Regions from separate parts of the Salinactinospora qingdaonensis genome, predicted to be linked through region 2. Evidence: riboswitches for the same ligand, from Rfam matches in the RefSeq annotation. Region 2 holds a riboswitch; the other holds the start of a gene.

Region 1 (9,100 bases), on a different contig from region 2:
TGTTGATCAACCCGCGGAGGTCACCGGTGCCGTCGCCGTTGGAGTCGTAGAAGCCCCGGACCAGCACCTCATAGAACACCGCATGTTTGTACCAATAGGGGTCGCGTGGCTTCTCATATGAGAATGTGTCGGGAATGGCCACGAGAGGTGTCTCATTGACGCCGGGCACCGGCTCCTGATTGGTCACGATGTACTACTCCACCAGTCGGCTCGTCAGCGCTCCCCCGAAAGCGCCCTGGCTTTTAGCGGGTGCTCGCGGTGGGAGTAACTGTGAATATGTGTGCTGTCTGGATATATGGGTCAAGACGGACATAGTTCGCCTCTCCCCATTTATATGATTCGCCCGACAATTGGTCGGTTACCATAATCGAATCTCCGGGAGAGAACCCGAGTTCGGGCATGTCGAGCCACACCGTCGCCTCGCGCGCGTGGTGCGGGTCGAGATTGATAACGACCAGGATCACGTCGTCCGGTTCCCCGCCGTCGCCCCCCGCCAACCGCTTGGAGAAGCACAGCATCTCCTGTTGGTCAGCATGATGGAACCGCAGGTTCCGCAGTTCCTGTAATGCGGGGTGATACCGCCGCATGTGATTCAGCTTACGGATTAGTGGCGCGATCGTCATTCCTGAGGCTTCCGCGGCGTGCCAATCGCGCGGCTTATATTGATATTTTTCCGAATCCAGGTATTCTTCGCTTCCCGGGCGCACCGCCTGGTTCTCGCACAGTTCAAAGCCGGAGTAGATCCCCCAAGTGGGGGAGAGCAGTGCCGCGAGGATCGCCCGAGTCTCGAACGCCGGCCGGCCGCCGTGCTGGAGGTAGGCGTGCAAGATGTCGGGCGTGTTGGCGAAGAGGTTGGGGCGCAGGTAGTGGGCGGTCTCGGTGCTGAGCTCGGTGAGGTAGTCCTGTAGCTCCTCTTTGGTGTTGCGCCAGGTGAAATAAGTGTAGGACTGGTGGAAGCCGATCTTGGCCAGGGTTTGCAGCATCGGCGGCCGGGTGAACGCCTCGGACAGGAACAGCACATCGGGGTCCGTGACCGCGATGTCGGCCAGCAGCCGTTCCCAGAAGGCGACGGGCTTGGTGTGGGGGTTGTCCACGCGGAAGACCCGCACCCCGTGGTCCATCCAGTACCGCACGATCCGCCGGACCTCGGCGTAGCTGCCCTCTGGGTCCTTGTCGAAGTTCAGCGGGTAGATGTCCTGGTACTTCTTTGGCGGGTTCTCCGCGTAGGCGATCGAGCCGTCGGCGCGGATGTTGAACCACTCGGGATGCTCGCTGACCCAGGGGTGGTCCGGTGAGGCTTGCAGCGCCAGATCCAGGGCGACCTCCAAGCCGTGCTCCCTCGCTTCGGCTACGAAGGTGTCGAAGTCGTCGATGGTGCCCAAGTCGGGGTGGACGGCGTCGTGGCCGCCTTCGTGCGAGCCGATCGCCCACGGTGAGCCGGGGTCGCCCGGCTGGGCCCCCAGCGTGTTGTTGCGGCCTTTGCGGAAGCTGTGGCCGATCGGGTGGATCGGGGGCAGGTAGACGATGTCGAAGCCCATGTCGGCGATGGCTGGTAGCCGCTTGGCGGCGGTGATGAAGGTGCCGGAGCGCTGCTGGCCGTCCTCCCCGTCGAAGGTGGCGCCTTCCGAGCGGGGGAAGAACTCGTACCACGAGCCGAACAGCGCGCGTCTGCGGTGGACCATCACCGGGTAACGCTTGGTGCGGGTGACCAGCTCCCGCAGCGGGTTCTGGTTCACTTCGGCCATGACCTCCACGGAGGTGGCTTCGGCTAGGCGTTCGGCCGCGGGGCGGGTCGCGTCGCGCAGCAGTTCGGCGACCCCGGCCAGCGCCGGCCGGCGGGGTACCCGGCGGGCGGCCCGCTCGAACAGCCGAGCCCCTTCCTCCAGCATCAGTTCGACGTCTTGGCCCAGCGGCACTTTGATCTCGGCGTTGTGCTGCCAGGTGCGGAAGGGGTCGTGCCACGCCTCGATCGCGAATGACCAGCGACCTTCGCTGGTCACTGTGACCTCGGCACCGTAACGGTCGGTTCCGGCGACGAGTTCGCGCATGGGAGTCAGGGGCAGGCGCCGGCCGGCGGGGTCCCATAGCACCACACCCACACTCAGCGTGTCATGTCCTTCCCGGAAGGCGGTGGCCCGCACCGGGAAGGTCTCACCGACGGCGGCCTTGGCCGTGCCGTGGTCAACGACGGGAGCGACGTCAAGAATGGGAAATCGTCCGATCACAGGTGCACCGTTTGAGGTCGAGATTACGGATAGTTCCGCTACTGTTCGCGTTGCTTGGTACGAGGGAGTGGGCAGGCCGAAAAACCCGCCGTTAAGGTCAGTTCGCGGAAGGGCCTTCGGCTCGCTCCCATCTCTATCGTCGGTCGCGATTCCGTGCTTTCCGACAGTCCGAGACGCCCTATTTTTGTGATTGTAGTCACAGGCTAAGTGGGTGCGGGGTGGGTGTCTACGGTTGACCAGGGTGGATGTTTCCTGATAAATCGGACATCTTCCTCGTTAGGGGCGGGGGTCACCTCAGTAACACCAGCGCCAAATCGGCTGCCTCATCGAAACAGCCTTGATATCCGCATTCAAAATTTCAGCAAAAAAAGAGTTGTAAGAGGTTCAACCGGTCGATGGTAGTGCGCTTCTACAATGTTCCTCTTATGGTTACGTAAAATTGGGACAAGATGTATCGGGCATATGGGGCAAGGCCGTGCTGGAGACTCGCGCCTGCGGGTCCTTTTGACTAGCCTCACGCTGCGTGAAGGCGATCCGTAGGTTCACTGTTCGTACTGTCCTGCCCGCAGAGCTGGCTCCCTTGGAGACGCTTGCGGCCAATCTCCGTTGGTCCTGGCATCCGGCCACCCGTGCCATCTTCGCCGAGGTCGATCCCGATGTCTGGGAGGCGGTCCACCACGACCCCACCCAGTTGCTGGGAGAGGTCACCAACGAACGACTCGCCCAGCTTGCTGCCGACACCGACTTCTGTACTCGGCTGCGCGCGGTGGCCGACGACCTCGATCAGTACCTGAGGGAACCGCAGTGGTACCAGTACCTGCCTGAGGAGCCCGAGCGCACGCTGCCCCAGAGCATCGCCTACTTCTCCGCCGAGTACGGGCTCACCGCCGCCCTGCCACAGTACTCCGGTGGCCTGGGCATCCTCGCCGGGGACCATCTCAAAAGCGCCAGCGACCTCGGCGTTCCCATCATCGGCGTGGGGCTGCTCTACCGGCACGGCTACTTCTCACAGAGCCTTTCGCCCGAGGGGTGGCAGTTGGAGCACTACCCCGAGATCGACCCGCGCGGGCTGCCCATGACGCTGCTGGCCGAAACCAACGGCGACCCGGTAGGCATCGTTTTGGACCTACCGGAGGGGCGCCAATTCATCGCCCACGTGTGGGTGGTCAGCGTGGGCCGGGTTCCCCTGTTGCTGCTCGACGCCTGCCAGGAACGCAACGAGCCGGAGTTGCGCAGCGTCACCGACCGTCTCTACGGCGGCGGCACCGAGCACCGGCTACGCCAGGAACTCCTCCTGGGCGTGGGCGGGGTGCGGGCACTGCGGTCCTACTGTGCGCTCACCGGCCACCCAGAGCCGGAAGTGTTCCACATGAACGAAGGGCACGCCGGCTTCCTCGGGCTGGAGCGGGTACGCGAGTACGTCGACGTCGAGGGCCTGACCTTCGACCAGGCGCTGGAGTTGACCCGCGCCGGCACGGTCTTCACCACCCACACCCCCGTGCCCGCCGGCATCGACCGTTTCCCCCGCGACCTGGTCGAGCACCACTTCACCGGCACGGGGGCCGCCGCGAGCCTGCCGGCCGACCGGGTCATGGCGTTGGGCACTGAGACCTACGAGGATGGAGATCCGGCCGTGTTCAACATGGCCGTCATGGGGATGCGCCTCTCCCAGAGCGTCAACGGGGTCAGCACACTGCACGGCCAGGTCAGCCGGGAGATGTTCCACGGACTGTGGCCCGACTTCGACCCCATCGAGGTGCCCATCACCGCCGTCACCAACGGGGTACACGCCCGAACCTGGGTCGCCGAGGAGGCCCAAGAGCTGGCCGACCGCATGATCGACGACGTTACCGAACTCGCCGACATCGAGGGCTGGCGCAAGATCACCGGCGCCTCGGACCGGGAACTATGGGAGATGCGCCGCCTGCTGCGGGAGCGCCTCATCGCCGACGCCCGCAAGCGCCTGCGCCGCTCCTGGAAGCAGCGGGGAGCTACCGAGGCCGAGTTGGGGTGGATCGACGACGTGCTCGACCCCGACATCCTCACCGTCGGCTTCGCGCGGCGGGTGCCCTCCTACAAGCGGCTCACCCTGATGCTGCGCGACCGCGAGCGGTTGAAATCGCTGCTGCTGCACCCCGAGCGCCCCATCCAGATCGTCATCGCCGGCAAGGCCCACCCCGCCGACGAGGGCGGCAAACGGCTCATCCAGGAGGTTGTCCGCTTCGCCGACGACCCCGAGGTGCGCCACCGCATCGTGTTCCTGCCCGACTACGACATGGCCCTGGCGCGCGCCATGGTCCAAGGCAGCGACGTATGGCTGAACAACCCGCTGCGGCCCCTGGAAGCCTGCGGTACGTCGGGGATGAAGGTGGCGCTCAACGGGGGCCTCAACCTCTCGGTCCGGGATGGCTGGTGGGATGAGTGGTTCGACGGCTCCAACGGGTGGGCGATCCCCACCGCCGACGGGGTGGCCGAGCCCGACCGTCGCGACAGCCTGGAGGCCGCGGCCCTGTACGAGCTGATCGAGGAGCAGGTCACCGGGCAGTTCTACGACCGCGACAAGGCGGGCCTGCCCAAGCGGTGGCTGGAGATGGTCAAGCACACGCTGGTCTCGCTCGGCCCGAAGGTGCTGGCCAGCCGCATGGTTCGTGACTATGTCAACGAGCTGTACCGTCCGGCGGCGGTATCCGCCCGGCTGCTCACCCGCGACGGTCTGGCCGCCGACCGCGACTTCGCCGCGTGGAAGCAGCGGGTGCGCCGGGCATGGCCGGGCGTGCGCATCGAGCACGTCGAGGTGGTCGACATGGAGGAGCCGCCGCAGGCCGGTGGGGAGATCACGGTGCGCACCACGCTCGTCCTCGGTGACCTCACCCCCGAGGATGTCCGCGTCGAGGCGGTGCTGGGTCGCGTCGACGAGGAGGAGAGCATCCTCTCGCCGACCTTCAGCGAACTCTCCCCGGTGCGTGGGAAGACCTCGCAGGGGCCGCTCACCCGCTATCAGGGCTCCATCCCGCTCGCTCGGGCAGGCAGGTGTGGCTACACCGTGCGGGTGGTGCCCAAGCACCCCCTGCTCACCAACCCCGCCGAAATGGGGCTGGCCGTCGTCCCCGGACCTCCCCCCGGCATGGGGGACGGGATGGTGCTGCGCTAAGCCCCACTCCTGGGACCTGCCCCCGAGTGCGGACAGCCAGGGCAAAAGTGTCAATCAGTGGGAGGAGTTGCCACAGACCCCAGACAAAGGCGCATAATTGAAGAAAACCGACAGGGGAGCGCCTTGCGCGCTGAGAGTGCGGAGACGATCCGCAGACCCTTACCTACCTGATCTGGGTAATGCCAGCGAAGGAAGTCGTGGGAACCGCCGTCCGGTTACCCGACGCCCGCGTGCCGGTGGCCGCCACCGTTCGCGCGCGGCAGGCGGGCGGCGCTCTTGGCCTGGGCACTCTCGTTATCTCTGGAAGGGATACGTGTGAGTACCTCGCCTACTGGCAAGACCGGTGTGGCCCCCACCGTCCGGTGGCGCACCGTCGACATTCTCGTCGCCGCCGTTCTCGGCGTCGCCATCGGCATCGTCTTCTGGTTCTGGGGCATCCTGTGGCAGTCCACCGGTCCCCTTTTCGTGGCCTTCCCGCCGGCCCAAGCGGTCATCTACGGCGTGTGGCTGCTGCCCGGTGTGCTCGGCCCTCTCGTCATCCGCAAGCCCCTTGCCGGCGTCCTCACCTCCCTGGCCGCCGGCCTGGTGTCGGCGCTGCTGGGCACCACCTGGGGCCTCATGGTGATCCTGGCCGCCTTCCTTCAAGGGCTACTGCCCGAGATCGTCTTCGCCGCGGGCCGCTACCGCCACTGGGGGATGGGCATCGCGGTCCTCGCCGCCGCCGTGGCCGGGCTCTCCCCGGTCGTCATGGACCTCACGCTGTACTACCCGACCTGGCCCCTGCTCTACAAGGCGGTCTATGCCGTCCTGGTCATCGGTAGCGCCGCCGTCATCGCCGGTGTGGGCGGCCGACTGTTGACGAGCGCACTGGCCAGAGCGGGCGCGCTCGGCCCCTTCCCCTCCGCCAACGGGTGATCCGGTGGTCGCGTTGACCGTGTCGGAGGTTCGTCTCGGGGAGTTCGTCGCCGTGCCGGCGTCGACTGCCGTGGTACCACCTACCACCGTCCCCGCTCCGGCCGTCTCCCGGGGCGGCCACGACACCGGAGGCACGCCACGAGACACCGGCCACGGCCCGTGTCCGGTCCCGCCACGGTGTCTCGCGGCGCGGCCGGCTCCGGGCGGCACGTGGCCGGCGAGCCCGCCCCAGCGTCCGCACTGCGCTCGCAGCGCCCCGAGCCGGTGGGGCGGTCGGCGATGACGGGCGCCCGGGTCGAGCTGTCGGGCTGGGGATGGCGCCACTCCGGACGCCATACCTGGGCGCTGCGCGGCGTCGACCTCGCCATCGCTCCGGGGGAGCGCGTGCTGCTCCTGGGCTCCTCCGGAGCGGGCAAGAGCACCCTGCTCCACGCCATGGCAGGACTCACAGGGGACGACGCCGCCATCACCGGCCAGAGCGAAGGCACGCTCCTGGTCGACGGAGCCCCCGCCACGGCCGCGCGCGCCGACCTCGGCTTCGTCGCCCAGGACCCCCAGACCCAACTAGTCATGGCGCGAGCCGGCGACGACGTGGCTTTCGGGCTGGAAAACCTCGCCGTGGCGCGCGAAGAGATCTGGCCCCGTGTCGACGCGGCCCTGCGCGAGGTGGGGTTCCCCTACGGCCGGCAGCGCTCCACCGCCGCGCTGTCGGGCGGCGAACAGCAGCGCCTCGTCCTGGCCGGGGCGCTGGCCATGCGCCCGCGGCTGCTGCTGCTCGACGAGCCCACCGCCAACCTCGACCCCGCGGGCGCGCAACTGGTCCGCGCACAGGTGGCGCGGCTCGCCGAGATCAGCGAGGCCACGGTGGTGCTGGTGGAGCACCGCGTCGCCGAGGTCGCCCACCTCGTCGACCGGGTGGTCGTCCTCGACCCCGGTGGCGGGGTCAGCGCCGACGGCTCACCGGCCGACGTGTTCGCCGCGCACGGCCCCCGCCTGGCCGCGGCCGGAGTGTGGGTGCCCGGCCACGAGCCCGCCGCGCCGCCCGGCCCCGGCCCCGGCGGCGCGGCCCTCATCGAAGCCGCCGGCTGCTCAGCACGCGCCCCCGCCGCGCCGGGCATGGGGGCGACGGCTGGCCCTATGGTGATCGAGAACGCCGACGTCACCGTCCGCGCCGGAACCGCGACCGCCCTCACCGGACCCAACGGCGGCGGTAAGTCCACCCTGTTGACGCTGCTGGCCGGCCTGTCTCGACCGTTGCATGGCGCGGTGCGCCCGCGCGGCAGTCTGGCTCAGGCGGGTACCCGTCCCCTGGACCGCTGGCCCGCCCGCACGCTCGCTCGCCACATCGGCACCGTTTTCCAGCACGCCGAGGACCAGTTCGTCACTGGCAGTGTCCGCGACGAACTGCGCTTCGCGCCGCTGCGCGTCGGGATGGGCGAGCGCGAGACCGAGGAGTGGGTGACGCGCCTACTGCACCAACTGCGGCTCACCACGCTCGCCGACGTCCACCCCTTCACCCTCTCGGGCGGGGAGAAGCGGCGGCTGTCGGTGGCCACCGCGCTTAGCTGCGGCCCCGACCGCGCCCCCGATGTGCTGTTCCTCGACGAACCCACCTTCGGCCAGGACACCCGCACCTGGAGCGAACTCGTCGAGCTGCTGGACACGCTGCGCGCCGCGGGCACCGCCATCGTCATGGCCACCCACGACGAGTTACTGCTGGGCGGGTTCGTCGACACCGCGCTTCCGGTGGCCCACGGCGGCGTGGGCACGCCGGTCCCGCCCGAGCGGGCGCTCGATCTGGCCGGAAGGCGACACCCATGACACCGCCCCACGCCGCCACCGGCCCCGAGCCCGACGCCCAACCTGAAGACACCCGAGGCGGAGGCGCCTGGTTCGCCAGGGTCAACCCGGCCGCCAAGCTGATTGTCGCCCTCATCGCCGCGGCCGGGCTCATCCCCGTGATTGATGTCGTCACCAGCGGTGTCGTACTTGCGGGCGGGCTGTGCCTGCTGGCCGTCTCCGGGATCGAGCGCCGGCTCCTCCTGGCCTTGGCGGGACCTTTCGTGCTCATGGGGTGCTCTATCGGCCTGGTCAATCTCGTTTTCGGTGACGAGGGCGCGATGGCGGCGCTGGGCACGGCGCTGCGGATCATGGCGATCGCGCTGCCCGGCATTCTCGCCGGAGCCACCAGCGACCCCACCGACCTCACCGACGCTCTGGTGCAGCGCCTCAAGATCCCGGAACGGCCCGCCGTCGGGGTGCTGGCTGCGCTGCGGCTGGTGCCGTTGCTGGCTGCCCAATGGCGCACCCTCACTCTCGCCCGCCGCGCACGCGGCATCGAGGCCGGCCGCAACCCGTTCCGAGCGGTGACGATCTTCGTCGGTAAGACCTTCGCGCTGCTCGTGCGTAGTATCCGAACCGGGACGCTGCTGGCCATGGCGATGGACGCCCGCGCCTTCGCCGCGGGGCCACGCTCTCACGCCCGCCTGAGCCGCTGGCGCGCCCGCGACACGTGGCTGATCGCCGCCTCCGTGGTGCTCGTGGCCTGCGCCCATGCTCTCGCCATCGCTGTGGGCACGTGGCAGCCGCTGTTCATGTGACCCGCCCCGACGCGGTGCGCCCCGCTCTGAGGCGGTGACTAGCCCCGAGGCGGTGTGACCCGTCCTGACGCGGTGCCGTAGCACCCGGTGGCCGCGAACACCACCCCCGGCGTGGCGGGATCACCCAACCCCCCACGAGCCCCCGGCGCCGCGACTACACTGCGGGACATGCGCCACCGACCGGCCCCTCTGCGAACCTTGCGGCCTAT
Region 2 (23,157 bases):
GGCAACCGCACCCTGGGCGTTTGGGCCTGTGTGCTCAGCGGCCTGCTGGCCCTACTGCTGCTGGTGAACGTGCTGGCCGGACTCGCCTTGGCCCTGGTTCCCCAAGCGGCCCAGGGACAGGCCGCCACAACCGACATGTCGTTTCTGACGGGTTCATTCGGTGAAGAGGACGCTTTGGCAGCGGTGGCCGAACGGGCGATGCTGTGGCCACTGTTCACCCTGTGGCAAGCCGTGGCGCTGGTGATCCCGGCCGCCATCCTGCTGGGGATGTGGGCGGCGCGTCACCGCATCCTGGAGGAGCCCGGCCACCACCGCCGACTGCTGTGGGGGATGACGCTGGCCGGTGTCGCGGTGGCCTGGCTGTGCGCCCTGCCCGAGGCGCTGTACCACGTGGGAGTCTTCGACGTCTCGGCGGTGACCGGCTCGGCCCTGTCGGGCATACGCTCGCTGAGCGGACTGGCCGGCGGGGTGGGCTACGTAGCCCTGTTCGGCCTCCTCGGCGGCTGGTTGGCAAAGCGCGGACGCCAGGGGGTGGCGGTCACGGCGGTGGCTGCCGTGGGCAAACGGTCGCTGTCGTGCTACCTGGCCCAGTCGGTGATCTGCGCCCCTGTGCTGGCCGCCTGGGGCTTGGGGCTGGGCGGCTCGCTCACCAGTGCTTCCATGGCCGCGTTCGCCATCGGGGTCTGGCTGGTGACGGTGCTCGGCGCCTACGCGCTGGAGCGGGCCAACCGGCGCGGCCCGGCCGAGGCGCTGCTGCGCAATCTCTCCTACGGTCCGGCCGCGGCGGCGCAACGCGACCGGGAAAGCGACGACTCCCGGCAAGGGTGAGAGAGAGTGAGGGGCGAACCGAGGCGGGGCGTGTCACGGCTCACCCCGTGCGCGGGCCTGTGGCGCGGTGGGGGTGAGGAGAGCGCGTGAGTTTTCCCATCGCTCGTACCTCGATCGCTTCGCGATCTCGGCAGCCCAGGGGTGGGCTGTGTCCAGGGGCTGAGCACACACATCACCCCACTGCACAAACGCGACACCGACGCGATGGACCATGCCTAGGGATACGGCGCACCCTGGCGCCGTATCCGGGCGACCATCCCTCTTCACCCGGCAACGGGCCACACCCGACGCAGGCGCACGCACTCCACTGCCACTTCGAAGACCGCTACCTGCCGTGAAACGAGGAAACACCCAAGGTGACCGCCACACCCTGGCGCTGTCTCGGAAGGGGGCCACACGTTGTCGTGCCCCGGACTACAGCAGTGTTTCCTCACCCAGCGGCCACCAGCACCCTGAGACTCCCCAAGCGACCACGCGGGCGCGACCAGGCTACAGCAGTGTTTCCTCACCCAGCGGCCACCAGCGCCACTGTCCACCCAGCCATCGCCCCCTCAGGCTGCCGAGATCGCGAAGCGATCGAGGCACGAGCGAACGGCACTACTTCGCCACCCCGCCCGACAAAAACATAGCGGCCCCGGACGGTCTGCTCAGCCGCCGCGGCGCGCTGAGGCCGACGCCGGCTATGACCGAAAGGCTCGCGCTCCGGCCGAGGCCGCCCGCGAGGCGCGATTCCACGGCAGAGTGGAGGCGCGTGGGCTTTTTAGTCCTAGAGGTCGACGACGTCGAGCTTGCCGTCCGTATGGCGTTGGCGCAGCACCTTCTTGTCGAACTTGCCCACACTGGTCTTGGGCACCTCTTCGATGAAGGACCAGTGCTCGGGCAACTGCCAGCGGGGGAGTTTCTCGGCGAGGAAGGAGCGCAACTGGGCGGCGTCGACCTTGTGGCCCTCCTTGACGACCACGGCCACGAGGGGGCGCTCGTCCCACTTGGGGTCGGGCACGGCGATGACGGCGGCTTCGGCTACAGCGGGATGGGCCATCACCTGGTTCTCCAGTTCCACCGAGGAGATCCACTCGCCGCCGGACTTGATGACGTCCTTGGCGCGGTCGGTGAGCCGGAGGAAGCCGTCAGGCGAGAGCGTTCCGACGTCGCCGGTGCGCAGCCAGCCGTCGTCGAACTTGGCGGGGTCCTCGTCGCGGTAGTAGCCGCCGGTGACCCAAGGGCCGCGCACCTCCAACTCTCCGACGCTTTCGCCGTCGTTGGGCGCCGGTAGGCCGTCGGGGCCGACGATGCGCCCTTGCACCGACGCGGGCAGCCGGCCCTGGCTGAGCCGGTAGGACCAGCGCTGTTCGTCGCTGACACCCGCCGGAGGGTGGGCGACACTGCCCAAGGGAGAGGTCTCGGTCATCCCCCAGGCGTGCAGCACCGGGACCCCGTAGCGCTCCTCGAAGGCCCGCATGACCTCGGGGGGACAGGCCGAGCCCCCCACGAGCACCCGGCGCAGCGAGGAGATGTCGCGCGGGTTCTGGTCGAGCTCGTGGAGCAGTCCCTGCCAGATCGTGGGCACCGCAGCGGCCAGGGTCGGGCGCTCGGCGACGAGCATGTCGGCCAGCGGCGCGGGCTGCAAGAAGCGGTCGGGCAGCAGCACCGAGGCCCCCACCATGAGGGAGGCGTAGGGCAGCCCCCACGACATCGCGTGGAACATCGGGACCACGGCCAGCGTCAGGTCAGCCTGGGACAGGCCCTGGCCATCGCTCATGCACACCTGCATGGAGTGCAGCCAGATGGAGCGGTGACTGTAGACGACCCCTTTGGGGTTGCCGGTGGTACCGGAGGTGTAGCACATGGCCGCAGCGTCGCGCTCGTCGACCCGAGGCCAGGCGAACTCCGTAGAGCGACCCGCGATGAGGTCTTCGTAGCGGTGGACCGTGACCCCGTCGGCGGCCAGGTCGCCGGGGTCGCCGCCGGCCACGATGACGTGGCGCACGGTGGACATCTGCGGTAGCAGCGGGGCGAACAGGGGCAGCAGTGAAGCGTCTACGACGACGACGTAGTCTTCGGCGTGGTTGGCGATGTAGCTGATCTGGTCGGCGGGCAGGCGAATGTTGAGAGTGTGCAGTACCGCCCCCATGGCGGGCACCGCGAGATAGACCTCGAAGTGTTCCTGGTTGTTCCACTGGAAGGTGGCGACCCGCTGATCCGCGGTGACCCCCAACTCGCGCAGCGCGTGGGCGAGTTGGGCCGCCCTGCGGCCGGTATGGGCGTAGCTGGATCGGCGGGGCTCGTCACCGGTCCACGTGATCGCGCTGGCCTCGCCGTGCACCGAAGTGCCGTAACGGACCAGGTCAGCAATGGAGAGCGGTACATCCTGCATCGTGCCACGCATGGCCCTCACCCCTCATCGGTGTGATTGGTGCCATGAGACTAAGGGCAACCGGTGTGGCGCGTACAGAACCCTCCGAGTCACCATCACCTAACGACGTTAGGAAATGGGAGGACAAGGCGAGACCGCCACGAAAAGACGTCGGCAGCAGCCGAGTAAGCCGGTCACTGCGCCCGGAGCCGGCGCTGGAACTGCGCGGCGGCCTCGTGGGGCTCAGCCGCTTCGGTGATGGCGCGCACAACCACGACCCGGCGCGCCCCGGCCGCCATCACCTGGTCGAGGTTGGTGAGGTCGATCCCACCGATAGCGAACCACGGGCGGTTGGTCGGCAGGCGGGCGGCGTAGTCGACGAGCTCCAAACCGGCCGCAGGGCGCCCCGGCTTGGTGGGAGTGGCCCACGCGGGTCCCACACAGAAGTAGTCGACGCCTTCTTGACGCGCCGAGGCCGCGGCGCGTTCGGGGGTGTTGTTGGAGCGCCCGATTATCGGTTCGGCGCCGATGATGTCGCGCGCGTAGGACACCGGGAGGTCGTTTTGCCCCAGATGCAGCACATCGGCCCCAACGGCTCGCGCGATGTCGGCACGGTCATTGACCGCCAGCAGCGCACCGTGGCGCTGGCACGCGTCGCGCACGGTCTCCAGGCAGTCCAACTCCTGCCTGGCCTCAAGGGTCTTGTCGCGCAGCTGGACAATGTCGACACCGCCCGACAGGGCGGCCTCAAGGAAGTCGGCCAGATCCCCCTGCTCGCGCCGGGCGTCGGTACACAGGTAGAGCCGGGCCGACTCCAGACGTTCCCGCAACCTCACCTTGCACCTTTCGCGGCGGCCCCGGCCGGTGGCGCGGGGAGCGATCGCACGTTCACCCCACGGGCGCGGCCCCGGTCGCGCCCGGATTTGCACTGAGAAACTGGCGGTGCTCGGCGCGCGGTTCGCCACAACGACCACCCGCTGAACACCGCCGGACCACGCGCGCGGTGGCCCCCACCGAGACAGTGGTGGCGCCCCCAGCAGGGGGCCACACCACCACCCTAACCACGGCTAGGACACTCACGAGCCGCCGGCTGGGCAGACACCGGCGCCCGCCCAGCCCAGGGGTCCGGCCTAAAACGCCAGCGCCTGAGCGCGGCGGCGCACCTCCGTGCCGCGGTCGGCGCGGATGGCGTCGATGGGGGCGCCGGGCAGCGTGTCATCGGGGGTGAACATCCAGCGCAGTGACTCCTGGTCGGTGAAGCCGCAGTCGGCGAGGACCGTGAGGGTCCCGGGCAGGCCCTTGACCACCTCACCGTCGCGGATGAAGGTGGCGGGAATCGAGAGTTCACCGGCGCGGATAAAGCCGAGAAGCTTGTGGTCGCGAATGAACTGCTTGACGCGGTTCGGGCTGGTGTCCAGGGCTTTCGCAGCCTCCCGGAGGGTCAGCCATTCGCCGACCAGGGCATCGGTCTCAGGGTCGATCTGTGTCACGTCAGACGATTTCCCACATACCCGGAGGACCCAAACCCGGCTGACCTCGTGATCGCTGTTGGCGTAGCCACAGCGGCCAAAAGCGGGCCGCGGCAGTAGGCCGAAGGCGGCCTTCCCAGGAGTGGGGCACCTGCACCCCCGCCGCGACCGGTGGTCCTAGACTCGGAGGAAAGAACCGCACATGGACCCGCGGGAGCCGGGCGGACCCGGCTGAGAGGGAGGCTGCCGGCCTCCGACCGCACGAACCTGATCCGGACCATACCGGCGAAGGGAGGGCAACAGGCCACGTGTCCACGTTCGACGATCCCCGTGCATTCGACGCCATCGTGGCCGGCGACGGGGTCATCGGCCTCGTCACCGCCTGGCGCGCCGCCCAGCGCGGGCTAGGGGTGGCCCTGGTGGGTCCCGGCTTGGCCAACGCCGCCTCCGACGTGGCCGCCGGTATGCTCACACCGGCCACCGAAGCGACGTTCGGCGAGGAAGCTCTCATGAGCTTTGGCATCCTCTCGCGCGACCGCTACCCGGACTTCATCGAGGAACTGCGCGCTGACAGCGGCACGGACCCCGGCTACCGCACCGAAGGGACGCTCCAGGTCGCCTTCGACAGCGACGACATGGCCAGCTTGAACGAACTGCGCGAGCTGCGCGAACGGCTCGGCCTCGACGTGCAGCGCCTAACCAGCCGGGAGTGCCGGCGCATGGAGCCCATGCTGGCGCCCTCGGTACGCGGCGGGATCTTCGCCCCCGCCGACCACTCCATCGACCCGCGACGCCTCACCGCCGCCCTGCGCAGTGCCGCCGCCCACAGGGGAGTCACCGTGGTGGAAGGGCGTGTGCGTGCGGTCACCGGCCCCGAGGACCGGGTCAACGGCGTGGAGTTAGCCGATGGCACTCACCTGCGGGGCGACCAGGTGGTACTGGCGGCAGGCGTGTGGACCTCCCGCATCACCGGCCTGCCACCCGACACCGTTCCCGCGCTTCGCCCGGTCAAAGGGCAGTTGCTGCGGTTGCGCGGTGGCCCTCACGAGGCCCCGCTCGTCACCCGCACCGTACGCGGGCTGGTCAAGGGCACCCCCGTGTACCTCGTCGCGCGCAACGACGGCGAGGTGATCCTGGGCGGCACCCAAGAGGAGGTCGGCCACGACACCCGACTGACGGCGGGAGGGGTGTGGCAACTGCTGCGCGACGGCCACGAACTAGTGCCCGGCGTCAGCGAACTGGAGATCACCGAGACCTGTGTGGGACTACGGCCCGGCTCTCCCGACAACGAGCCGCTGTTGGGTCCCACCGCCGTGGCCGGACTCCACCTGGCGGTCGGGCACTTCCGTCACGGCGTGCTGTGCGCCCCGGCCACCGGTGACGCTATGGCCGAGGCGCTGGCTCAAGGCCGACTCCCCGACTACGCCCAACGATTCCACGCCAATCGTCTCGCACCGCAGTGGGCGCCAACCGGAAGGGAAGCCTAGAAACCAGTGGATGTCATCATCAACGGCGAGCGCCGCACCGTCGAACCGGACACCACCGTGGCCGACGTCGTGCGGTCACTGACAACCGCCACGAGCGGGGTGGCGGTGGCGCGCAACGACGAGGTGGTGCCCAAAGCCGACTGGAACCACACCGCGGTCACCGACAACGACCGTATCGACGTGCTCACCGCTGTTCAGGGAGGCTGACGTTGACCACAGCACCCTTCACTACCGCACCGCCGCAGACCACAGCCGAGACCGATCCCCTCGTCATCGCCGGAACGCAGTTCACCTCCCGGCTGATCATGGGAACCGGCGGCGCCCCCTCGCACCACGCGCTGGAAGCGGCGCTACAGGCCTCGGGAACCGAGATGACGACCGTGGCGATGCGCCGCGTCGACCCCACCACCACCGGCTCGGTCTGGGACATCCTGCGGCGCAACAGTATCCGCCCCCTCCCCAACACGGCGGGCTGCTTCACCACCGCCGACGCCGTGCGTACGGCGCGGCTGGCCCGGGAAGCGCTGGAGACCACCTGGGTCAAGCTGGAGGTCATCGCCGACGAGCGGACGCTGCTGCCCGACCCGGTGGAGCTGCTCGACGCCGCCGAGCAACTGGTCGACGACGGCTTCGTCGTGCTGCCCTACACCAACGACGATCCGATCCTCGCCCGCCGCCTCGAACAGGTGGGGTGCGCGGCCGTGATGCCGTTGGGCGCCCCTATCGGCTCGGGGCTGGGCATCCGCAACCCGCACAACATCGAGCTGATCGTCGAACAGGCCAGCGTTCCGGTGATCCTGGATGCCGGCATCGGCACGGCCAGCGAGGCGGCGCTGGCCATGGAACTGGGCTGCGACGCGGTGTTGCTGGCCAGCGCGGTGACCCGCGCCCATGAGCCCGCGGTTATGGCCGCTGCGATGCGCGACGCCGTGCGCGCCGGCCGCGGGGCACGTCGCGCGGGCCGCATCCCGGTGCGGCGCTACGCTCACGCCTCGTCGCCGCGGGCGGAGTGACCCCTCAGGCGTCCCATAGGCCCCGCCGCCGTTGCCGCCGCGCGCCGTCGGTAGCGTAGAATCCGACATTGCCCGTATAGTGACGCGCTGGACAGCGCGCTTGCTCGGAAAACGCGCGCATCGCCAGGGGGCGCAGTGCCATGCCGCGGGCGGCGGGGTCACCCAACCGCTGGCTCGCGCTCGATACCCGCCCGCCGGACCCAAGAAACCCCCTTCAAGGCTTTTGGCCCCAGTGATCGGCTCTAGACTCACCACCGTGGACATGACGACAGCGGATTCCCTCGTCGGCGCGACGCTCGACCATCGCTACTACATCGAGTCGCGCGTCGCCGGTGGGGGTATGGCCACCGTCTACGTCGCCCAAGACCTTCGACTAGACCGGCGTGTGGCTCTCAAGGTCATGCATTCGTCCCTCGCGCAGGACCCCTCCTTCGTGCAGCGCTTCACCAACGAGGCGCATTCGGTGGCCCGGCTCTCCCACCCCAACGTGGTGCAGGTCTACGACCAGGGCGCCGACAACGGGCACGTGTTCCTAGCCATGGAGTACGTGCCGGGACGCACGCTGCGCGACCTGCTCAACGCGCGGGGACGGCTCGGTCCACGCGAGGCGTTGCAGATCATGGTGCCCGTGCTCGCCGGCTTGGGCGCCGCGCACCAGGCCGGTATGGTGCACCGCGACATCAAGCCGGAGAACGTGCTGCTCACTCAGGAGGGCCACGTCAAGGTCGTGGACTTCGGGCTGGCGCGGGTGGCCGAGGCGACCCAGCAGGGCCTGACCAAGACCGGCACGCTCATGGGCACCGCCGCCTACCTTGCCCCCGAGCAGATCTCCCAGAGCTTCTCCGACGCCCGCACCGACGTCTACGCCGCCGGGATCGTGCTCTACGAGCTGCTCACCGGGCAGCAGCCCCACACGGGCGACACCCCGCTGGCTGTGGCCTACCAGCACGTCAATGAGGACGTTCCCCGGCCCTCCCGGGTCGTGGAAGGGCTCGGGGCCGATATCGACCGGCTGGTCACCCGCGCCACCGAGCGGGAGGCGCAGTACCGCCCCGCCGACGCGGGCAGCTACCTCGCCGAGGTGTTCGAGGTCTACCGGGCCATGCCCGAGACCGATCCCAGTACGACACTCACCGCCGCCGCGGCCACCAGTGGCACCGCTGGAGAGGGCGGCGACAACAACACGCTCATCGTCGACGTGAGCGACCTCGACTTCGACGGCGGTGACCGCGGTGGCCGCGGACGCCGTCGCCGCCGGAACCCGCCCTACCCGATGCTGCTGATCGGGGCGGTCACGGTGCTCGTGGTACTGGGGTTGGGCTGGTGGCTGCTGTTCGGCCGCTACGTGAACGTGCCCGAGGTGGTGGGCGAGTCGGAAAACCGTGCCACGCAGGCACTGTCGAGCGTGGGACTACAGGTCGAGATGGGCGATCCGGTCTACAGCGAGGAGGTCGACGAAGGCGACGTTGCCAAAGTCGACCCCGGCGAGGGATCGCGTGGTCTGCCCGGTGACACGATCACCCTGCACGTGTCGAAGGGGCCGCAGTACGTCGAGATGCCCGACGTGACCGGCAAAACCGTCGACGAGGCGCGCAGCCTGCTGGAGGAGCAGGGCATCACCCAGATCGAAGAGGAGCAGTCGGTCTCCTACGACCACCCCAGCGGGACCGTGTTCGCCACCACGCCGGGAAGCGGCGATGACGCCGACCGGGAAGCGGGGGTGACGCTACAGGTCAGCGCCGGATTCAGCATGCCCAGCGTCGTCGGGCTACAGCAGAACCAAGCCAAGGAGACGCTGGAAACGAACGGCCTGGACGTTTCGATCACCGAACAGGCCAGCGAGGACGTACCGGCGGGACAGGTCATCGAGCAAAGCCCCGCCGAGGGTGAGGGCGTCAGCAAGGGCAACAGCGTGACCATCACCGTCTCCTCCGGCCCCGACAAGATCGAGATCCCCGATGTCAAGGGGATGCGGCTCGACAAAGCCAAGAAGCAGCTCAAGGAACTCGGCTTCTCGGTGAAGGTCCGTCGGCCGGTAGGCGGCAACCAGGTACAGGAGTACAACCCCAAGGGCGAAGCCAAGAAGGGCACCGAGATCGAACTGTGGATCTTCGGGCGCACCAACGGCGACGACGACTAAGGGAGCGGTCGGCGCTGCGGCGTTACGGAGGCTTCGGGGCGCGGCAGCGGCCACATGTGCACCCACGTCGCCCGGGCACCTAGGGCGCCCGGGCGACGGTGCCGGCGCCGTTCCCCTCCTCACACCGGCAGCTTCGCTAACCGCCGGCGTTCACGGCGCCGGTTCTTTCCCCCCTTTTGCCGGCTACGACGCGGGTGCGGACGAACGTAGCCGGCGGTGAGCCGGTCGATCCCGAGTTCGGGTCTCTCCCGGCTGATCTGTCTCTACCCTAGGGGCAGCAGCGGCGGAAAAGCGCTGTCGCAAGCGCTGGATCGACAGGCGGCACAGACCCATCGCCGCACGGAACGGCAGTCTCGACGAACGGTCACCCGAGCACGGTGAACGGTCCCCCGTCGTCGCCCGGCAGCACCGCGGTGCAGGAGGCGGTCGGCGGGCGACGAGATCCGCGCGCCGGCAGCACGGCGCAGCCGTGCCCGCCGCACCGGGCGGTGCGGCGGGCGGCTCAGCAGAGGCGGGTGAGCGGTCGGGTCAGCCGTGAACGAGATCCTGCGGCAGATGCATGCGGGCCAGCTTGGCGCCGACCCCGCGCGGACGACGCCGCCGCGTCGCCAGAGAGACCGTGACCATGGTCGCGAAGACGAGCGGCGCCAGGAGCATCGTGGGGTGCGTGACCAAAACGGCTGCTCCGGCAGGCCAGTCGGCCTCCTGAGCGGCGAGGAGACCACTGGCGGCGGTGCCGGTCATGCCCACGGCGATGCCGGCGACAGCGCCGGCCGTGGTCAAGCCGCGCCACCAGATCCCCAGCAACACCATGGGGGCCACCGTGACCGCGCTGAGGCGAAACGCAGCCAAAACTGTGAGCATGAGCCCCACATCGGCCAGGTCGGGCAGTAAAAAGAGGACGCCGGGGGGGACCGTCACGGCCAGCAGCGCGCCCAGCCGGAAGCCGTGCGCCGCCTCGCAGGACATGCACTGCGAGATCATGGCGGCCAACACCCGCACCAGACTCACCGATGCGGTGATGACCGCGGTGACCGCCCCGGCCACCAGCAACAGTGTCAGTATCAGCTCTAGCCCGCCGTCGCTGAGCCGCTTCGGTAGGTCCAACAGCAGGAGGTCGACGCGGCCATTGAGGAGGAGGTCACCGGCGTGGAAGCGGGCCAAGCCCGCGTAGATCAGTGGGAAGACCGAGAAGACGGCGATCAGCGCGATCGCCACGAGCACGGTCCGTCTGGCGGCTTTGGGGTCGGGAATTCCGTGGAACCGGGCCGCGAGCTGGGGCAATCCGATGATGCCCAAGGCCACCGCCAGGTAGACCGAGGCGACGCTGCTGCCGAAGACACTCTCGTGCTCACCGGGACTGGCTATGGCGGTGGGTATTGAGGTGTCAATGGCATCGAATGCTGCCTGGCCGGAGTCGAAGGAAAGGTGGGTACTGGCGAGGACGGTGTGGCTGCCCGGCCGTAGGCACCGCTCCTGGCCCTCGCCGCTGAACGTGGTGCCGTCGATCGTGCCCTGCACGTGGACCGGAGTGGCCTGCGTGAGGCGGAAATGCTGATCCTGGCGGATGTGGACCGAGGTCGCCTCGTGCAGCAAGGCTTCGGGGGTGGCCTCGGGCACCGGCGTGGCCGCTCCCTGCCACAGCACCGCCAAGATGACAGCGGGAACAGCGATGGCCGTGATCTTGAAGCAAAACCCCAGAGCCTGAGCGCCCGCCCCGGCGGCGAACCTGCCGATCACCAGCCCCAGCACCAGGACCGTCAGCGTGAGCCACCCCGCCCACGGCGGCCATTCGGTGGCCCACTCTACGATCCGACCGGCGGCACTGTACTGGGCGAGCAGGTAGAGCCAGCCGATCAGCATCAGACAGCCGCTGATCACGCGCCGCAGGAGCGGAGCGTTCAACCGCCACTCGGCGAAGTCGGAGAGGCTGTAAACGCCAGAGCGGCGCAGTGGAGCCACGACCAGTGCGAGGAGCACAAGGTAGCCCACTCCTATCGCCACGACCAGCCACGCCGCCTGGAAACCGTAGACGAAGACGAGGGACGCGAACCCCAAGAACGCGGCGGCCGACACGTACTCCCCACAGATCGCAGCGGCTGAGGAGAGCACCGAGAGCGGCCGTGGGGCCGTTGAGACGCCGGCGGCGCGGCGCATCCCGCTGAAGCCACCGGCAACAGCCAAGATAGCGATGAGGACTGTCGCCATGAGGACGAGCACAGCGGCGAGCCAGATCACCCGTGGATCTCCCTAGGGGCCCGCTCATGTTCGACGCCCAGGCCGGCTCCCCGCGCGAACCGCTGCTCGGTCCGTTCGGCCATGCTCACCAGAGCGATTACCGACAGCAGCGCGAACGGGGGGATCGCCGCAGCGGCGACGAACCACACCTGCCACGCCAGTTCAGGGAGGAAACCGGTGAGGTGAGGAGGCAGGAGAGCCAGCGTCAGGGGAATGCTCAACAGCAGCACTCCCCCACCGATGAACGACACGGCCAGAGCCAACTGGCGGCGCATGAGGCGCGTGACGGTGCTCTCATCGTCACAGCCCGGCTGCTGGGATAACGGGGATGGTTCGTGAGCACAGGCTGGTCTGCGCGCATTACGGCGGGTGGCGGGAGCGACCACCACCGTGCGGCGGCGACTGCGCTCCTCCGCGGACGGAAAAGGAAAGGGGGGGTTGCTGTCGTTCATCGGCTGTTCGGGCGTGGGGCCCCTCGCCTTCCGGCGGGGAGGAAACGCCCGCCTCCTTTCCCGGTCTGGTGTTACACGATGTTGCAGTAGATGGTGCGCGTGACCAGGTCGACGGTGAAGCGGACGTTCACGTACCGCTTCTACCCCACGGATGCGCAGGCGGCGGAGCTGTCGCGCACGTTCGGGTGGGTGCGCCTGGTCTGCAACCGCGCCCTGGACCTGGGCACCCGGGCGTGGTTCACCGAGCAGCGCAGGGGGAACCACACCGAGTCCTCGGCCGCGCTCACCGCGTGGAAGAAGGACCCCGACCTCGCGTTGTTGAACGAGGTGTCCTCGGTCCCGCTGCAACAAGCCTTGCGGCATCTGCAAGCGGCGTTTCGCGCCTTCTTCAGCAAGCGCGCCCAGTACCCCAGGTTCAAGTCCAAGAAGACCTCGCGGGCCGCGGCGGAATGCACCCGCTCCGGGGTCACCCACCGCCACGGCGCGCTGTTTTTGGCCACGATGGCCCAGCCGTTGGACATCGTGTGGTCGCAGCCCCTGCCGGCGGACGCACAGCCCACGACGGCGACGGTGTCCCAGGACGGCGCCGAGCGCTGGGGCGTGTCGATGCGGTGCGAGGACACGCCCCGGCCGGCGCCGGCCTCGGATCGCGCGGTGAGAGTGGCGGCGGGCCCGACCTGCCTGGCGGTCCTGTCGACCGGGGAGAAGATCGCCAACCCCAAACATGAGTTCCGTGACCGCGCCCGATTGGCCAAGGCCCAGCGGGAGCTGTCGCGCACACAGAAGGGGTCGAACACCCGGGCCAAGGCCCGCCGCAGGGTCGCCCGGATGCACACCCGCATCACCGACCGCAGGAGGGACTTCCTGCGCAAGCTCTCGACTCGACTCCTCTGCGGGAACCAAGTGGTCGTGATCGAGGATTTGCGCGTGCGCAGCCTGGTCAACAACCACAAGCTCGCCCGCGCGGTCTCGGGTACGGCCTGGAGCGAGCTGCGGTCGATGCTGGAGTACAAGTGTGCCTGGCGCGGGCGGGAGCTGGTCGCGATCGACCGGTTCTTCCCCTCCTCCACGACCTGTTCGACCCGTGGCGCCCCGCGGAAGACGATACCGCTCAACGTCCGCACCTGGACCTGCGACTGCGGTGTGACCCACGACCGCGACGTCAACGCCGCGATCAACATCAAGACCGCCGGGCTGGCGGCATCGGTCGGGGCCCCGCTGTGCGATGCTGCTGAGCTTACGAAGCAGCATCGCGCAGGAGGGGCGGGAGCCGGTGTAAGACCTCAACGGGAGTCCTCCCGGACGGGGCAGTCGGCGAGGCAGCAAACCCAGCGGGCGGCCGCTGGACTCTCCTCCCGTTAGGAAGGAGAGGAATTCAAGAACCCTCACCGCCGGTCACAGTTTGGCTAAGCAACCGTTCGCGGACCTCTCTGGCCTGTCTGCGGCTGACGAGCAGCAACTCTCCGCCCACGCGCACCCGCGTGCGGGAGCCGTCGGTGTGTAACTCCGAAACGTGGCGGGCGGCCACGAGGATGCTGCGGTGGATACGGACGAACCCGGTACTGGCCCAATCGCGCTCCAACGCGCCGAGCGTACTGCGGATGAGATGGGTGCCGTTGACCGTGCGCAGTAACACGTAGTCGCCCCGCGCCTGTGCGTAGTAGATGTCGGCGCGCTCGATGAAGCGGACCCGGCCGGCGAGTTCGACGGGGATGCGCGTGCGGGCCGTGGCGTCTTGGCGCAACTCGATCACGCGGTCAAGAGCATCGGCGAGGCGTTCCTCGCGCAGTGGTTTGAGCAGGTAATCAACGGCCCGCAACTCGAAGGCGGTGACGGCGAAATCCTCGTGGGCGCTGACGAACACGACCAGCGGGGGGTTGGCGAGCGCAGAGACGAACCGCGCCAGGTCGACGCCGCTGGGGCCGGGCATCCTGACATCGAGGAAGAGCGTGTCGAACATGTATGCCTCATCACGCTCACTGATCTGGCGCATGGCGGCCGTAGCGTCGGCGGCGGTGGCCACCTCGCCCACCCGGGGGTCGTGGCGCAGCAGATAGGACATCTCCTCAAGAGCGGGAAGCTCGTCGTCGACAGCGAGTGCACGCAGCATAGCTCCGAGAATGGCCGAGCTCATCACCCTCCGCAACCGATTCAGCATCATCCGAGAACTTCGCCGGTCAGTGTGGTACTGCGAGGCCGCGCTCTTACGGCGGGTGGGGTGCCCGAGTTGCCCGGAAGGGCGAGCGCCGGAATGGGAGGTCCACGGCGTCGGCGGTGTCGTCTACGGTCATCGCCGCCCACTGGCAGACGACCGGCGGGGGCGCCAGGACGGCCGAGGGCGGTGTTTGGCGTGTCCCGTGCGCGGCATGCTGCCCCTACACCCCTACGAGAGGGACCTAGCCGTGGTGGTGCGGGAGGAACTTGGGGACGCGCAGGTTGACCTTGGTGCCAGCGCCGATCCCCGTTTCGATCACCAGCCCGTAGGAGTCGCCGAACATCGACCGCAGCCGGCCGTCGATGTTGGCAAGGCCGATCCCCGCCGACTCGGCCGCCTCGCCGGCCAGGATCTCGCGCAGCCGCGCCGGGTCCATGCCGACCCCGTCGTCCTCGACGCTGATACGCACCTCGGCGCCGGCGTCTCGGGCGATAACCCCCACACTGCCCAAGCCGGGTTTGCCCTCCATGCCGTGACGGATCGCGTTCTCAACCAGCGGTTGCAGGCACAGGAACGGAACGTTGACCGGCAACACCTCAGGGGCGACGCGCACAGTGACCCGCAGCCGCGAGCCGAAGCGGGCGCGTTCCAACGCCAGGTAACGGTCGATGGAGCGCAGTTCTTCGTCGAGAGTGGTGAGGTTGCGTGAGGAACGGAACGAGTAGCGGGCGAAGTCAGCGAAGTCCAGCAGCAACCTGCGGGCCCGCATCGGGTCGGTGCGCATGAAGGAGGCGATGGCCGTCAAGCAGTTGTAGACGAAATGCGGCGAGATCTGTAAGCGCAGGGCTCGAAGCTCGGCGTCGGCGAGGCGGGCACGAGAACGGTCCAGGTCAGCCAGCTCAAGCTGCCCGGAAACCCAGCGGGCGACCTCGCGGGTGGCGTTGACCAGCACGGGCGCGGCCGTGGGGCTGAAAACCAGCAGCGCCCCCAGGGGCTCGTCATCAGCGACGAGAGGGACGGCGATCGAGGAGTCCAGTTGGCAACTGGGGTCGTCGCAGGAAATTTTGCGCACATGCATGCGCTTTTCGGCGATGACGGCGGCGGCAAGCTTCGTGGCTTCGGCCAGGTGCGCCGATTCGACGCCGCTGGAGGAGAGCGGCTCCCGGGTGTCGAAGATGGCCACAGGGGCGCCACCTAACAGCGTGCGCACGTGCCGGATAGCGCGCCCGGCCGACTCCGGCTCCAGACCGCGCCGCAGTGCCGGAGCGGCCAACGCCGCGGTATGCAGGGTGGCACAGGTGGCGTCGGCGGCGAGGACCCGCTGATGGCGTCGGTTGTGCAGGGAGCGCCGGACGAGCTCGCCCGCGCACGCCACGGCGATGACGCTACTGACGAGCGCGATGTAGAGCATGGGGCACAAGCTAGGGGATCGGCCGGGGAACGCGGGGCGATTCGCTGTGAACGACCTTATGATCGCCGCGGCGGCGCTGCCCTCACCGCGGCGGCCCTTGGCCTGGCTCCTCTTGGTAGGCGTAACGCTGTTCAGCCCAAGGATCGCCCAGGTTGTGGTATCCCCGTTCCTCCCAGAAGCCGCGGCGGTCCACGGTGAGGTACTCGATGGCGCGCACCCATTTCACGCTCTTCCAGCCGTACAGGTGCGGCACGACCAGGCGCACGGGCAGCCCGTGCTCGGGGGCGATGCGTTCGCCGTCGCGGTGGGTGGCCAACAGCACCTTGGGGGCGATGAAATCATCGATGCGCAGGTTGGCACTGTAGCCGTATTCGGCCCACACCATGACGTGCGTGACCGAGGGGGCGGGTGGGGCGAGTTCCACCAGGGACGCCGCGGGAACCCCACTCCAGCGGTTGTCGGGCAGGGTGAACTTGGTGACACAGTGGAGATCGGCGACGACCTCGACGCGGGGGAGTTCATCGAACTCCGGCCACGACCACCGGTACTCTCCCATGCTCTCGGTGGCGCCATAGACACGCAGGTCCCAGCGTTGCGGCCGGAACCGGGGCACCGGCCCATAGTGCAAAACGGGGTACCCACGCGGTACGTGTTGGCCCGGCGGTAGTCGATGCTCCGGCAATCCAACTCCCTTGTCGGCATGGGGCCGTATCAATGTCGTCGTGGCAATCGTGCCAGTCGTGGGTCACGCTTCTCATCGGCCCGCGCCCTGCCATGAACGCGCGGCATACGTTATAGTCGCTGCCATGCAGCGGAACTTTTGGCGCTTTTATGGCTACCGGCCTAAGGGTAGGACGGTCGCCCGACAAGCGCTGCGCTGACACGGACGACCTCGAAGGAGCCCCGGGCCGGTACCCGCCCGGGGCTCCTTTTTTGTTGCTCCGAGGCCACCGTCTCCGCCTTCGGCTCGTCACTGTTTCGCTCACATCAGTGGACCAACGTTAGGAAGCTGTACATGGTCATCGTGATGGACGCCGACGCCACCTCCGGCGATATCGCCGCTGCCGTCGACGCGGTCACCGCCACGGGTGGCGAGGCGTACGTGAGCCGCGGCACGAGCCGCACCCTTATCGCAGTGGGGGGCGACACAGCTCAGGTGCCTCCTCCAGAGCTCCAGGCACTGCCGGGCGTGGCCGATGTGGTGGGCGTCTCCGCGCCCTACAAACTGGTCAGCCGCGAGAGCCACAGCGCTCGCACCGTGGTGCGTGTGGCCGACGCGACGATCGGCGGCGGTGCCCCCGCTCTGATCGCCGGCCCCTGCGCGGTCGAAACCCCCGAGCAGACGCTGGCGGCGGCGCGCATGGCCGCGACCGCCGGTGCCTCGCTGCTGCGCGGTGGCGCCTACAAACCCCGCACCTCCCCCTACGCTTTCCAAGGCCTGGGCGAGGCCGGCTTGAAGATTCTCGCTGATGTGCGCGACGCCACGGGACTGCCGATCGTCACCGAGGTTCTTGACGCCGCAGACGTGGACCTGGTGGCCTCTTACGCCGACATGCTGCAAATCGGCACCCGCAACATGCAGAACTTCGCACTGCTGCGCGCGGTGGGGCAGGCCGGCCTACCGGTCCTGCTCAAGCGCGGCATGAACGCCACGATCGAGGAGTGGCTCATGGCGGCGGAGTACATCGCCCAATCCGGCACCCTCGACATCGTGCTGTGCGAGCGAGGCATCCGCACCTTCGAGAAGGCGACGCGCAACACGCTCGACATCAGCGCGGTTGCGGTGGCGCAGCAGTTGTCCCACCTGCCCGTCATCGTCGACCCCTCGCACTCGGGCGGGCAGCGCAGGCTGGTGCTGCCGCTGTCGCGGGCGGCGCTGGCCGTGGGCGCCGATGGGGTGATCGTCGATGTCCACCCCACGCCCGAGACCGCGCTGTGCGACGGGCCGCAGGCACTCGTTGAGGAGGATCTGGCCCCGTTGCGCGAGATGCTGGAGACGCTGCCGAGTGCGCTGGGCCGTGCCCGCCCCCAGCCCGTCGCAGCCGAGGGCGCGACGGCGTGATCGCGCTGCGGGCGGGCACGGCACCGACGCCGCCGGGCTGTTCAGGCCGCCGGCGCTGCGGCGCCGTAGAAGCTGGGCTTGTGCACCTGTGCGGCGCCGGCGAGGTGCTCGGCGAGGTCAGCGACGTCGAGGCGCCGCTCGATCTGGCGCAGGTCGGGGATCTTGGCGGCGGTCTCTACCTGGCGAGGCGTGAGCATGGTGCAGCAGTCCTCGTCGGGCAGCTCGGAGATGGCCAAGGTCCCGATCCGGCGGGCCTCGGTCATGATCTCGGTCTTGTCCATGCCCACCAGCGGGCGCAGGATCGGGACGTCGACGGCGTCGTCGAGGGCGGTGATGTTGGTCAGGGTCTGGCTGGAGACCTGCCCGAGCGCGTCCCCGGTGACCAGTGTCTCGGCCGCGAGCCGTTCGGCGAGCGCCTCAGCGGTTTTGAGCATGAGACGGCGCTGGGCGATGATCTGGAGTCGCTCGGCGCCGGAGCTCTTGAGCTGCTGCTGGGCTTTGCCGAAGGGCACCACGAACAGCCGCGAACCGGTTTGGAAACGGTCGAGCTGACGCACAAGGCTGTAGGCCTTGTAAACGGATTCCGGGCCGGTGAACGGCATGCCGGAGAAGTGGAGGAAATCGACCTTGAGGCCTCGGCGCATCATGCGGTGGGCGGCCACAGGGGAATCGATCCCGCCCGACATGAGCACCAGTCCGCGCCCGCTCATGCCCACTGGCAGCCCGCCCGGGCCGGGCGTGCCGTCGGTGAAGACGAATACCTCGTCCTTGTCGACCTCGATAAAGACCGTGTTGTCGGGGTGCTTGAGCTTGACCGGGAGCCCATGGGTCTCCTGGACCTTGGCTCCGACGTAGCCGGCCAACTCCGAAGAGGTCATGGGGAAGCGCTTGTCGCGGCGCCGGGCGCGCACGGCGAAGGTGCCCTCGCGTTCAGCCATGGAACGCACCGCGACATCGGTGACGACGTCGACGTCCTTGGGGAGGCGACGCACTAGATGCACCCACACCACACCCATGATGGCGGTCATACGCTCGGCGAGCTCGGCGACCTCAAGGTCGCCGGCGCCGGGCATGCGGATGACGATGACGCCCTTGCGCTGGGAGAGTTTGATCTGGCTGAGACCGCGGGCGGCGGCACGGATGTTGTTGTGGAGTCGGCGCTCGAAGAGCTGGCGGTTGCTGCCCTTGAGGACGATCTCGCCGAGTTTCATCAGCACACACAGCTCGCCCAGCCCCCGCGGAGAGTCCGACTCTGCCACGTTGGCGCCGACCTCTCGCGACTGGACGGTGGCGGCGTCAAGCGAGGCGGACATGACTGCACCTCCCGGATGTTTCAAGACTAGGGGCGGCTCTCCTCCAGGGAGCCGTTCCCCCAGTATCGAACACGCCGGAGACCGATTCCACCAGATACCGCTCAGCGGGACATGACTTCCGCGTCAGGGACAAGGGGGCGGTGGGGGCAACCCGAGGCGCGGGGGTGCCCCTCGCCACGGCAGAGGCCCGAGGCTGACCGGTCCCAGCCTCAGGGGCGACGCACGCCGCGCGCCCGCCCCGCGTACGGGACCGGGCGCGCGGCGCAGGGCGCTGTTAGCCGAAGAAGACCTCGGCCTCCTGGTAGCGCTCGGCGGGAACCGTCTTGAGCTCGTCGGTGGCGGCGGAGAGGTCGACCCGGCGGACCTCGGTGCCCTGAAGCGCGACCATCTTGCCGTAGTCCTTGTCGTGGACGGCCTCGATGGCGCTGACGCCCAGGCGGGTGGCGAGCACCCGGTCGAACGCCGAGGGCGTGCCACCGCGCTGGACGTGGCCCAGCACGACCGAACGGGCCTCCTTGCCGGTGCGGGACTCGACCTCCTCGGCCAGGCGCTGACCGATGCCGCCCAGCCGGACGTGGCCGAAAGCGTCCTTCTCGCCGGTCTGTAGCTCCATCTGGCCCTCCTTGGGGTGGGCCCCCTCGGCGACCACGATGATGGGCGCGTAGCGGGTCTCGAAGCGGCTCTCGACGTGGGCGACGACCTCGTTGATGTCGAAGGGACGCTCCGGGATGAGGATGACGTTGGCCCCGGCGGCCATGCCGGAGTGCAGCGCGATCCAGCCCGCGTGCCGGCCCATGACCTCGACGATCAGGGCACGGTGGTGCGACTCGGCAGTGGTGTGCAGCCGGTCGATCGCCTCGGTGGCGATGTTGACCGCAGTGTCGAAACCGAATGTGTAGTCGGTGGCGCTGAGGTCGTTGTCGATGGTCTTGGGCACGCCCACGACCGGCAGGCCGGCATCGGTGAGCTGGCGCGCCACGCCCAGCGTGTCCTCACCGCCGATGGCGACGAGAGCGTCGATGTTGGCGCCGGCGAGATTGTCCTTGATGCGCTCGACGCCGCCCTCGATCTTGATGGGGTTCGTGCGGGAGGACCCCAGGATGGTGCCACCGCGCGGCAGGATGCCGCGCACCGCGGCGCGGTCCAGCGGCATGGTGTCGCCCTCCAGCGGCCCGCGCCAGCCGTCGCGGAAGCCGACGAACTCGTAGCCGTAGTCCTTGATGCCCTTCCGGACAACCGCGCGGATGACCGCGTTCAGTCCGGGGCAATCGCCGCCACCGGTCAGCACCCCGATTCGCATTGCGTGCACTCCTTGTAAAAATCCAGATCTCACAACGCCATGACGGGTACAGCTCCGACGCCCGCACATGGACTCTTGACCTCGCGGCGCATCGCCGTCAGCACAACGGCGACACTGTGATGGGCATCACGGAAAGTGCGCCAACCAGACTTGCACCATCCTCGCACCGGGTATGTGCTTGGCGGTGACGACGCCCCGCAATGGGGCGACGTTGCGGCGTTTTCCGTTCTGCGAACCTCACATGGTCTAGACCATAGTCGCCCGAACCAGTGGAGGCCAACCCCATGTCCGTGCTCACCATCGACGCCGGAACAACCGGTGTCACGGCCCTGGTCGTCAGCGAGGACGGCGGTGTCCTGTCCCGCGGCTACGAGGAGTTTCCGCAGCACTATCCGGAGTCGGGGTGGGTGGAGCACGTACCGGAGGAGATCTGGCAAGCCACACTCGCCGCCTGCCAGTCGGCGCTGGACACCGCCGCCGAAGCGCCGAGCTGTGTGGGCATCACCAACCAGCGCGAGACCGCGGTGCTGTGGGACCGCCGGCGATTCACGGCGCCGCGCCGCGCCATCGTCTGGCAGGACCGCCGTACCGCCGGGATCTGCGCAGAGCTGCGCGGGGCCGGGCACGAGCAGCGCGTGAGCGAAATCACGGGGCTGCGTCTGGACCCCTATTTCACCGCCACGAAGCTCACGTGGCTGGCGCGCAACGATGAACGCGCGTGGAAAGGGGTCCTCTCCGGCGAGGTCGCGGTGGGGACCGTGGACTCCTACCTCGTGGCACGGCTCACCGCCGGCGCGCGCCACGTGACCGACGCCTCCAACGCCTCGCGGACCCTCCTCTACGACCTGCGTGCCGGTAGGTGGTCGCCGGAGATGTGCGACCTGTTCGACGTGCCTATGACGGCGCTCCCCGAAATCGTGCCCTCCTACGGCGTCGTGGGCGAAACAGAGCCCAGCGAGTTTTTGGGGCTGCGTCTTCCCATCGCCGGTATCGCCGGTGACCAGCAGGCCGCCATGTTCGGCCAGAACTGCTACACGCCCGGCACCTCCAAGTGCACCTACGGCACTGGCTCGTTTGTCCTGATCAACACCGGCTTTACGGCGATCGCCCCCGAGCACGGGCTGTTGAGCACAGTGCTGTGGCAGCACCCCGACGGGGCGCTGGAGTACGCCCTGGAGGGGTCGATCTTCGTCACCGGCGCCGCCGTGCAGTGGCTACGCGACGGGCTGGGCCTCATCGACGCCGCCCCGCAGTCGGAAGCGCTGGCCACGAGCGTTCCCGACTCCGGGGGTGTGGTCTTCGTGCCCGCTCTGACCGGACTGGGCGCCCCCGACTGGGACCCGCAGGCGCGTGGCGCGATCTTCGGCATCACCCGCGGTACCCAGCGGGCCCATCTCGTGCGCGCCACGTTGGAAGCGATCGCCTTCGAGGTGCGCGACGTGGTCGAGGCCATGGCCACGGCCTCCGGGACCACCCTGCCCGAGTTGCGCGTCGACGGCGGCGCCTCGGCCAACAACCTGCTGTGCCAGATGCAGGCCGACCAACTCGGCGTCACGGCGGCCCGGCCCCGGGTGCAGGAGACGACCGCGCTGGGCGCAGCGTTCCTGGCCGGGTTGGGCACCGGCGTGTGGTCCTCAACCGAGGAACTGGCCCACACCTGGCAACTGGATCTGCGCTTCGAGCCCGGCGAGCGCGACGAGGCCGCCTACCGGCGCTGGCGGGTGGCGGTGGAACGCTCCAAGGGGTGGGCGGAGCTGAGCTGACCGCGGCGAGGCACGACGCGAGTAGGGGCGGGCAGAGGCAGGTGCCCTGGGGTGGGGCGTCCTCGGCTAATGGTCCAGCCCTTGGTTAATGGCGTAGCGCACCAGCTCGACCCGGTTGTGCAACTGGAGCTTGTTCAGCGTGTTCTGGACGTGGTTTTGCACCGTGCGGTGGGAGAGGGTGAGCCGGGCGGCGATCTGCTTGTAAGACAGCCCCTTGGCTACCAGGCGCAGCACCTCGGTCTCGCGCTCGGTCAGCCGCGGCGCGTCCCCCTCAGCCCCTCCTTGCTGCGGAGCGGCGGCCATACGCCGGTACTCGCCCAATACCAGGCCGGCCAGACCGGGGGTGAAGACCGCGTCCCCCTCGTGGACCCGGCAGACCGCGTCGATGAGTTCGGCGCCGGTGGCTGACTTCACCAGGTAGCCCGTGGCGCCCGCCTTGACCGCGTCAAGCACGTCTTGGTGCTCGCCGCTGGCCGAGAGGATGAGAATGCGCGGGGGCTCCGGGGTGGCCAGCAGCGACCGGATCACCGCCACGCCCTGCATGTCGGGCAGTTGCAGGTCGACGACCGCCACCGTGGGCCGAGCGGCGGGCGCCACCCGGATGGCCTTGCCGCCCTCCCCCGCCGTGGCGACGACCTCGAATCCGGCTTCGCTCAGGTCGCGGGCGACCGCCTCCCGCCACATCGGATGGTCGTCGACCACCATGACCCGAATCCCGTCGCGCTCCATGGAACCGACTGTAGCGAGCCGGGCGACGCCCTGGAGTGCGGCGCGGTCCCAGTGGGCGGGTCGGCTGTGCCCTCGTCACGCCCCGGCCGGCGGACCGCCTTGTACTGGTTCATCGGTGGAGTGCATGGATTTGGCCAGAGCCCCTTCGAGAATCTCCATGAAGGAATCGGTGTCATTGAGCCGGGGGAAAGGTTCCTCGGGAACGGGGCACCCAAGAAAGTCACACAACGGCTCCCACCCTTGCCCGACCTGGTATTCGAGCAGTCGCTCGGGCGGAATCTCATCGCGAATCTGCTGATTATGGCGTTCAAAGACCGCGACGGCGTTCTCCCGACTGAAGTCGCCGTTGAACTCCCAATTGATGGTCCGCTCGATCATCGACAGCACATCTTGGCTGTGCGGCATCGCGTCCATCAACTGCCACACCTGCTGCATGTCGGGTGC

What was found. Region 2 has a riboswitch for thiamine pyrophosphate ahead of thiO (glycine oxidase ThiO). Riboswitches for the same ligand answer to the same signal wherever they lie in the genome.
Region 1: another riboswitch for thiamine pyrophosphate. It lies ahead of ABD848_RS24600 (ECF transporter S component); the one in region 2 lies ahead of thiO (glycine oxidase ThiO).

The regions. Positions count from the first base shown of each region.
Region 1 covers NZ_BAABDD010000055.1:949-10,048, forward strand. Annotated here, with positions in the region: partial or broken gene ABD848_RS24585 (alpha-amylase family glycosyl hydrolase) at 1-142, opposite strand, end outside; gene ABD848_RS24590 (alpha-1,4-glucan--maltose-1-phosphate maltosyltransferase) at 243-2,225, opposite strand; gene glgP (alpha-glucan family phosphorylase) at 2,749-5,376, shown strand; TPP riboswitch at 5,479-5,587, shown strand; gene ABD848_RS24600 (ECF transporter S component) at 5,692-6,291, shown strand; gene ABD848_RS24605 (ABC transporter ATP-binding protein) at 6,571-8,112, shown strand; gene ABD848_RS24610 (energy-coupling factor transporter transmembrane component T family protein) at 8,109-8,891, shown strand.
Region 2 covers NZ_BAABDD010000005.1:227,474-250,630, reverse strand. Annotated here, with positions in the region: gene ABD848_RS07840 (DUF418 domain-containing protein) at 1-828, shown strand, start outside; gene ABD848_RS07835 (long-chain fatty acid--CoA ligase) at 1,595-3,214, opposite strand; gene thiE (thiamine phosphate synthase) at 3,376-4,011, opposite strand; gene ABD848_RS07825 (Rv2175c family DNA-binding protein) at 4,312-4,671, opposite strand; TPP riboswitch at 4,851-4,961, shown strand; gene thiO (glycine oxidase ThiO) at 4,959-6,137, shown strand; gene thiS (sulfur carrier protein ThiS) at 6,144-6,344, shown strand; gene ABD848_RS07810 (thiazole synthase) at 6,347-7,150, shown strand; gene pknB (Stk1 family PASTA domain-containing Ser/Thr kinase) at 7,407-9,290, shown strand; gene ABD848_RS07800 (sodium:solute symporter family transporter) at 9,819-11,528, opposite strand; gene ABD848_RS07795 (hypothetical protein) at 11,525-11,803, opposite strand; gene ABD848_RS07790 (RNA-guided endonuclease InsQ/TnpB family protein) at 12,080-13,342, shown strand; gene ABD848_RS07785 (LytR/AlgR family response regulator transcription factor) at 13,356-14,090, opposite strand; gene ABD848_RS07780 (histidine kinase) at 14,377-15,546, opposite strand; gene ABD848_RS07775 (molybdopterin-dependent oxidoreductase) at 15,629-16,228, opposite strand; gene aroF (3-deoxy-7-phosphoheptulonate synthase) at 16,562-17,608, shown strand; gene thiI (tRNA uracil 4-sulfurtransferase ThiI) at 17,650-18,921, opposite strand; gene ABD848_RS07760 (6-phosphofructokinase) at 19,196-20,221, opposite strand; gene glpK (glycerol kinase GlpK) at 20,506-21,984, shown strand; gene ABD848_RS07750 (response regulator transcription factor) at 22,051-22,713, opposite strand; gene ABD848_RS07745 (sulfotransferase family protein) at 22,789-23,157, opposite strand, start outside.